Regions from separate parts of the Bradyrhizobium sp. ORS 278 genome, predicted to be linked through region 2. Evidence: predicted binding sites of a transcription regulator. Region 2 holds the regulator's gene; the other holds the start of a gene.
The links. The regulator LexA, encoded in region 2, represses DNA repair genes until DNA is damaged. The targets are predictions, from matches to a motif close to TGTTCNNNNTGTGTTCNG.

Region 1: BRADO_RS02990 (helicase-related protein) is a predicted target of LexA. The motif match lies at 1,732-1,749, and genes of this name have one in related genera.

The regions. Positions count from the first base shown of each region.
Region 1 is NC_009445.1:658,130-661,545, reverse strand. It holds gene BRADO_RS02990 (helicase-related protein) at 1-1,589, opposite strand, end outside; gene BRADO_RS02985 (DUF3108 domain-containing protein) at 2,051-2,902, opposite strand.
Region 2 is NC_009445.1:4,311,164-4,314,579, forward strand. It holds gene glp (gephyrin-like molybdotransferase Glp) at 1-1,205, shown strand, start outside; gene lexA (transcriptional repressor LexA) at 1,426-2,124, shown strand; gene BRADO_RS19200 (hypothetical protein) at 2,425-2,865, shown strand; gene BRADO_RS19205 (ComEC/Rec2 family competence protein) at 3,037-3,416, opposite strand, start outside.

The sequences.
Region 1 (3,416 bases), 3.7 Mb from region 2:
AAGGTGAATCCATCCAGGCGACCGATCGCGTGCCCTTCAACGATCACTTCGCCGGTCTTGCCGATTTCCGTATTCAAAACACTGTTCTCCCGCAGGCGCCGCATCAATACACTGGTACGACGATCAACGAAACGCTCCGTGAGCCGTTCATGAAGGGCGTCTGACAATTTATTTTCGAGGTCGCGGGTAATCCCCTGCCAATATTCCGGATCACGCAGCCAATCTGGCCGGTTGGCGACGAAGGTCCAGGTGCGAATTTGTGCAATTCGGCCTGACAGCGTGTCGATGTCGCCATCGGTTCGGTCGGCTTGGTCGACTTGCGCGGCATACCAGGCGTCCGGGATCCGACCCTTCTGCATCAGGAAGCCGAACACCGTGGTGACGAGCTCGGCATGGGCGGCCGGTGACAGCCGGCGATAATCGGGAATCTGGCAGGTTTCCCAGAGGCGCTCGACCGCAGCGGCGCCATGCGCCATGTCGCGCACCTCGGCGTCGCGCGCGGCGTGGTCGAGCACGCGCAGATCCTCGGCGATCGGCGCCCGCGTCAGCACCTCGTGCCCCGGCGCCAGCGCCAGCGACACCTGCAGCGCGCTGAGGGAGGCGAAATCCAGCTTCGAATTGCGCCATTGCAGCATCTTCACGCTGTCGAAGGTGTGGTTCTGAAGCGCGTTGACCAGCTCGGGCTCGAACGGCGCACAACGCCCGGTGGTGCCGAAGGTCCCGTTGCGCGTCGCGCGCCCGGCGCGGCCCGCGATCTGGGCAAACTCCGACGGCGTCAGGCGGCGGAACTGATAGCCGTCATATTTGCGATCCGAGGCAAAAGCGACGTGATCGACATCGAGGTTGAGGCCCATGCCGATCGCGTCGGTCGCGACGAGATAATCGACGTCGCCATTCTGGAACATCGCGACCTGCGCGTTGCGTGTCCGCGGCGACAATGAGCCGAGCACGACGGCCGCCCCGCCATGCTGGCGGCGGATCAGCTCCGCGATCGCATAGACCTCGTCGGCCGAGAAGGCGACGATCGCGGTCCGCCGCGGCTGTCGCGTGATCTTGCGGTCGCCGGCGAATTCGAGCTGCGACAATCTCGGCCGCGTCACCATCGAGGCGCCAGGCAACAGCCGCTCGATGATCGGGCGCATCGTCGCAGCGCCGAGCAGCAGCGTCTCGTCGCGGCCGCGACGGTTGAGGATGCGGTCGGTGAAGACGTGGCCGCGCTCGAGATCGGACGCGATCTGGATCTCGTCGACGGCGAGGAACGACACGTCGAGGTCGCGTGGCATCGCCTCCACGGTCGAGACCCAATAGCGCGGGCTCTTCGGCTTGATCTTTTCCTCGCCGGTGATCAGCGCGACCGTCTCGCTGCCGACGCGATCGGCAATCTTGTTGTAGACCTCGCGGGCCAGCAGCCGCAGCGGCAGGCCGATGATGCCCGACGAATGCGCCAGCATGCGCTCGATCGCGAGATGGGTCTTGCCGGTGTTGGTGGGACCGAGCACGGCGGTGACGCCGCTTCCAGGAGCACGGTCGGATGCACGGTCGGACGCGCGCTCGAAAGGCGAGGCAGCCGAAGAAGACGAAAAAGCCATTCGTTAAATTTGGGTCTCGAAGCCGGCGTTGCAGGCGCGCTGGTCGGGCGCGATGGATGCTGGATTTATCGTGATTTTCAGGAGGCTGCGGTCCTCACCTCTGTCTCATCCTGTGACGCATATAGGCACGCAGCGTAAGCTTCGGAACGCCTTGAGAACGAATCACGAAGGAATCGGTGACTCCATCGTCTTTCCGGCTTCGTTCACCGCAACATCTCGCGCTCTGCGACTTAGTCGACACTAGATCAAGTTTTTGCAGGCTCCACAAGCAACGGTTTTGCGATGGAACTGACGGAAGTCGGCGCGGGCGCCGAGTCGAATCAGAATCAGGGAAGAGTCAAACGGATTCCCGACACGACGGAGAAACATCGCATGGCTCGCTCTTCCGCACGCAATCGTCACCCCGATCTTCGCGGCCAGCGCTGCCCGGTCGACGGAACGCTTACGGGCTAGGCTCGGCGCTACTGGGTCTTGGCGACGTGCGGCGTGGCCTGCGTGATGAACGACGTCGCCTCGAGCATCGCGGTGCCGAAGGAGGTCGGGATCACCACGCGGAACGGCACCAGGATCCGCGTGCCTGCGAGCGGCACGAAGAAGACTTCCATGTTGCGGGCTTGAGCGAGGTATTTGATGACCGGGCGGTCCGGGATGTAGCCCGCGACGGGCGTGAAGTAGATCGCGCAGACCAGCGCAGGACCGCGATAGCCCTTGTCGGCCTTGACGTTTTCCATGCGCTTGTAGTCGAGCTTGAGCTCGTAGCGCATCCGGCCGTCGAACACCGGCGCGGCGCCGCGGCAGGACTCCGGCGACAACAGCTCGCCATTGCCGGGCACGCGCAGCAGGGAGGCGGTCATCGGATCGAAGACGCCGCGCTTGTGCGCATCGGTCACCGGAACGCGGTCAGGATCGACCGGCGGGGTCGGCTCAATGGTGAAATCCTTCACCGTACCGTTCTGCAGGTTGATGCGGATCTGCTCGGATTTCTTCCCCGTTGTCGACGAGGCCTGGTAGCTCTGGGCCACCAGCGCGCCGTTGACGACGCGGCCCTGCACCGAGCCATTGCCGGACCCTTGCGAGAAGCTCTTGAGCAGCCCGGCGGTGCCGCCCTGCGCCGAGGCGCCGTACTGATCGTCGCCGATCTCGATGGCCCAGGTCCCTTTGCCGACCGGGATGCCGGCCAGCGACGCCTCATATTGCGCATCGAGCCTGGCCTGCGCCTGAGCGCTCGGGGCGAGCAACAGCAGCAGTCCCAGCGCGGAACTGGCCGGAAGCAGGTAACGGGAGACGAATGGGAGAGCCGAGATGATGGTCACGTGAGGATTGATCCTGCCGATCCGCCTGCCTGAACGCCGGACAAATCCGGCACGTCGTCCTCGTTACTTAAGCCAAAAACGCCCTCGAACAACGCGAACCGCCCGACAATGGCGGTTTGTCCAGCGCTTTGCGCCGGAATGAGCCGCGGATCCCGCGCGAGTTTGGCCGGAACCGCGCACCGACATCCCGACCGTGCCAGCGTGCCGCCGTTCTGGCGCTTCAAGACGAGACGCAGAGTACCATCCATCCCGCCGGAATGCGCCGTTTATATGGTCTAGTCTGCAGGCTATATCTTTGATTATACGCCGGCTTTTCTGCTGTCAGACGAACTGGTCAGGCGCCGCGCTGACATCTGGACTCGCCTGGCGAATGGCGCTGGCCCGGCTCCCTCGTTTTCGCGCGGCCTTCAAAACCTTGACGAAAAGCCGCGTCCCCCCTATACGACCGCATCTCCCAGAGACGAGCTGGACGAGTTTTGGACCCCCGCGGCCCGCCGACACGAGCGGACTGAGG
Region 2 (3,416 bases):
TGGCGCTGATGCCGGTCTCCGATGCATTGTCCGCGGTGCTCGCCGGCGCCGAGCCGCTCGCCGAGGAATTTGTGGCGCTGGACGACGCGTTTCACCGGGTTCTGGCGCGGGATCTCGCGGCGCTGCGGACGCAGCCTCCGGAGGCGATGTCGGCCATGGACGGTTACGCGCTGCGCGCAGCCGATGCCACGGCCAAGGCGCGGCTGAAGGTGATCGGCGAGGTCGCGGCGGGGCGGCCGTTCGATCGACTCGTCGGCCCCGGCGAGGCAGCGCGCATCTTCACCGGCGGCGTGGTGCCCGAGGGCGCCGACGCGGTCGTGATCCAGGAGGACACGACGGCGGACGGCAGCCACGTCGTGATCAATGAGCCGGCGATCAAGGGCCGCCACATCCGGCCCGCGGGCGTCGACTTCCATGAGGGCATGGTGCTGCTGAAGGCCGGCCGCCGGCTCAGCGACCGCGACCTGTCGCTCGCGGCCAGCATGAATTATCCGACGTTGCCGGTACGGCGCCGGCCCAAGGTTGCTCTGCTCGCGACCGGCGACGAGCTGGTGATGCCGGGCTCGACGCCCGGCCCTGGCCAGATCGTCTATTCGAACGGCTACGGCCTGCGCGCGCTGATGCGCAGCGAGGGCGCCCAGCCGATCGACCTCGGCATCGCCGCAGATACGCTGGAGGCCACGGTCGCCGGGATCCGCCGGTCGCGCGATGCGGAGGCCGATATCCTGGTGACGACCGGGGGCGCCTCGGTCGGCGATCACGACCTGGTCAAGCAGGCGCTCGACGCCGAGGGCGTCGAAATGGCGTTCTGGAAGATCGCGATGCGGCCGGGCAAGCCGATGATGCATGGCCGTCTCGGCGGCATGCGCGTGATCGGCCTGCCGGGCAATCCGGTGTCATCCTACGTCTGCGCCGTGCTGTTTCTGGTGCCACTGATTCGCAGCCTGCTCGGTCGCGAGGCGCAGCTGCCGCGCGAGACCGCCCTGCTCGGCCGCGAGCTCGGGGCCAATGATTCGCGCGAGGATTATTTGCGCGCACAGCTCGACATCCGCGCGGACGGCGTGCTGGTCGCGACGCCGGTGACGCAGCAGGACTCGTCGCTGCTCGGGAATCTCGCGCTGTCGCAGGCGCTGGTCATCCGTCCGGCGTTCGCGCCGAAGGCTGCAGCCGGAAGCCCCTGCGAGATCCTCCGCCTGCCGCTTTGAGCCAATTTCCCCGGCAAAGCCCGGTCTGTTCACCCTATTTTTAGGATTGCGGAACACACATCGAACATATAGTGTTCGTTCATGATTTGTTTTTAGTATGTTGCGGGCGAATGCGATCGTCCGAGTCCCGTTCGCTCTTCGACACTGGTCTTGGGAGCATCACTGGTCTTGGGAGCATCGTGCGGGACTCGAACGACATCAAACCGGGGACAAGGTCGAGATGCTGACGCGCAAACAGTACGAACTTCTGCGGTTCATCAACGAGCGGCTGAAGGAAGCCGGCGTGCCGCCGTCCTTCGACGAGATGAAGGATGCGCTCGACCTGCGTTCGAAGTCCGGCATCCATCGTCTGATCACGGCGCTGGAGGAGCGCGGCTTCATCCGCCGGCTGCCGAACCGCGCCCGCGCCATCGAGGTGATCAAGCTGCCTGAGCTGTCTCAGGCGGCCGGCAATCGCCGCGGCTTCACGCCGTCGGTGATCGAAGGCAATCTCGGCAAGGTCCGCACCTCGACGCCGGCGCTGGAGGATGGCGAGCGTCCGGTAGCGGTGCCGGTGATGGGCCGAATTGCCGCGGGCACGCCGATCGAGGCGCTGCAGACCCGCAGCCACACCATCAGCGTGCCGGCCGACATGCTCGGCAATGGCGATCACTACGCGCTCGAGGTGCGCGGCGATTCGATGGTCGATGCCGGCATCCTCGATGGCGACATGGCGCTGATCCAGCGCAACGAGACCGCGGACACCGGCGACATCGTCGTGGCGCTGATCGACGACGAGGAGGCGACCTTGAAGCGCTTCCGCCGCCGCGGCGCCTCGATCGCGCTGGAGCCGGCCAACACCGCCTATGAGGTGCGCATCCTGCCGCCCAACCGGGTCAAGATCCAGGGCAAGCTGGTCGGACTCTATCGCAAGTACTGATTGCGCGTGCTCCGCGGTCGCGGTGATGCATCGCGATCGCAGCACGGGCTGCTCAATCGATCGGCGGCGCGACGACACGCTGCGTGCGCCGCTCAAAAACAAGTCACGCGCGAGCGCACCTCATGATGTGCAGCGCGGCACGCTCAAACGCTTGTGATCGTCAGCGGCTGCACGCGGCGAAGATCAGCGCAGAAATGCCGCGAAGCGCGCGCTAACATCTCTCCGATGTCCACTCTGATAGAGGCCTGCGCCTGTCCGGGGGGAGCGCGGGTCGGCTATCTCTGAACGAGGAGCGATCCGATGTGTGACTACAGCCTCCATGCCGTTGCCTCCCGTCCCGCCAAAGTCGGCGAGACGCTGATCTCGACGACGTTCCGCGGCACCGCGACCCGCGGCTTCGCGCTCGAAAGCGAGCCGACCGTTGCGGTGTGCATGCTCCCTGGCACCGAGCTCGCCTTCGCCGAGGACGTCCGCTACGACAGCCGCTGGCTGTGGACGCGGACCATTCGGGAGCGCGTCGCCAAGTTCAACACCATCGAGAAGCACATCCCTGATCGTCATCACGACGCGATCGAGTTCGCCGACGGCCGTCATGTGCTGGTGACGCAGCTCTGCGAAGGCCAGCGGGTTACCGTGCTGCAACTGCCGGTCAGCAAGCAGCCCGGCGAGCGCCGCCCCGAGATCGCAACGGAGACGCCGGCGCAACAGCCGACACCGATCCGCCGCATCAGCATTACCTGACGCATCGGATCGAGCCCTCGCGTCCTCGCATCGGATCGCCTCCAGGCGCTGCAATCCCGGACCAGCCAAGGCCGGCCTGCGGATTGCAGCGTCTCCGCTGTTCCAGATGCCAGTTGGATGCCATGCGTATCGGCTTGAAGCGACCGATCTGAACCGGCTCGTCCGGACTAATTAGTCGTCTCCGCCCTGCTCCGTCTCCGGCGGTGTCGCATCCTGCGCTCGCGGTCCCGGCGTGCGCGGAGTCAACGTGGTCTCGAACTCCCCGGCCTCAGCGGGCGCCGGCCACCACGGGCGGTCGGTGCCGTCGGCCCGCACGGGCACGACGGCGAATCCCTTGTCGCGCGCGACCAGCATCAACGCGCCCTGCTGCTGCAGGCGCGGGCGGTCGACGACAGCGGCCGCGCAGGATGATGGCGCGGCGCGCGCCGTCACCACCAGCGCCGCACGGGCGCAATCATCGGCGAGCGCATCCGCGCGCAGGGTGAGCGCAACGAGGCGGCCATCGGCCAGCGCCAGGACGCAGCCCGAATCGTCGCAGGACACGCCATGGC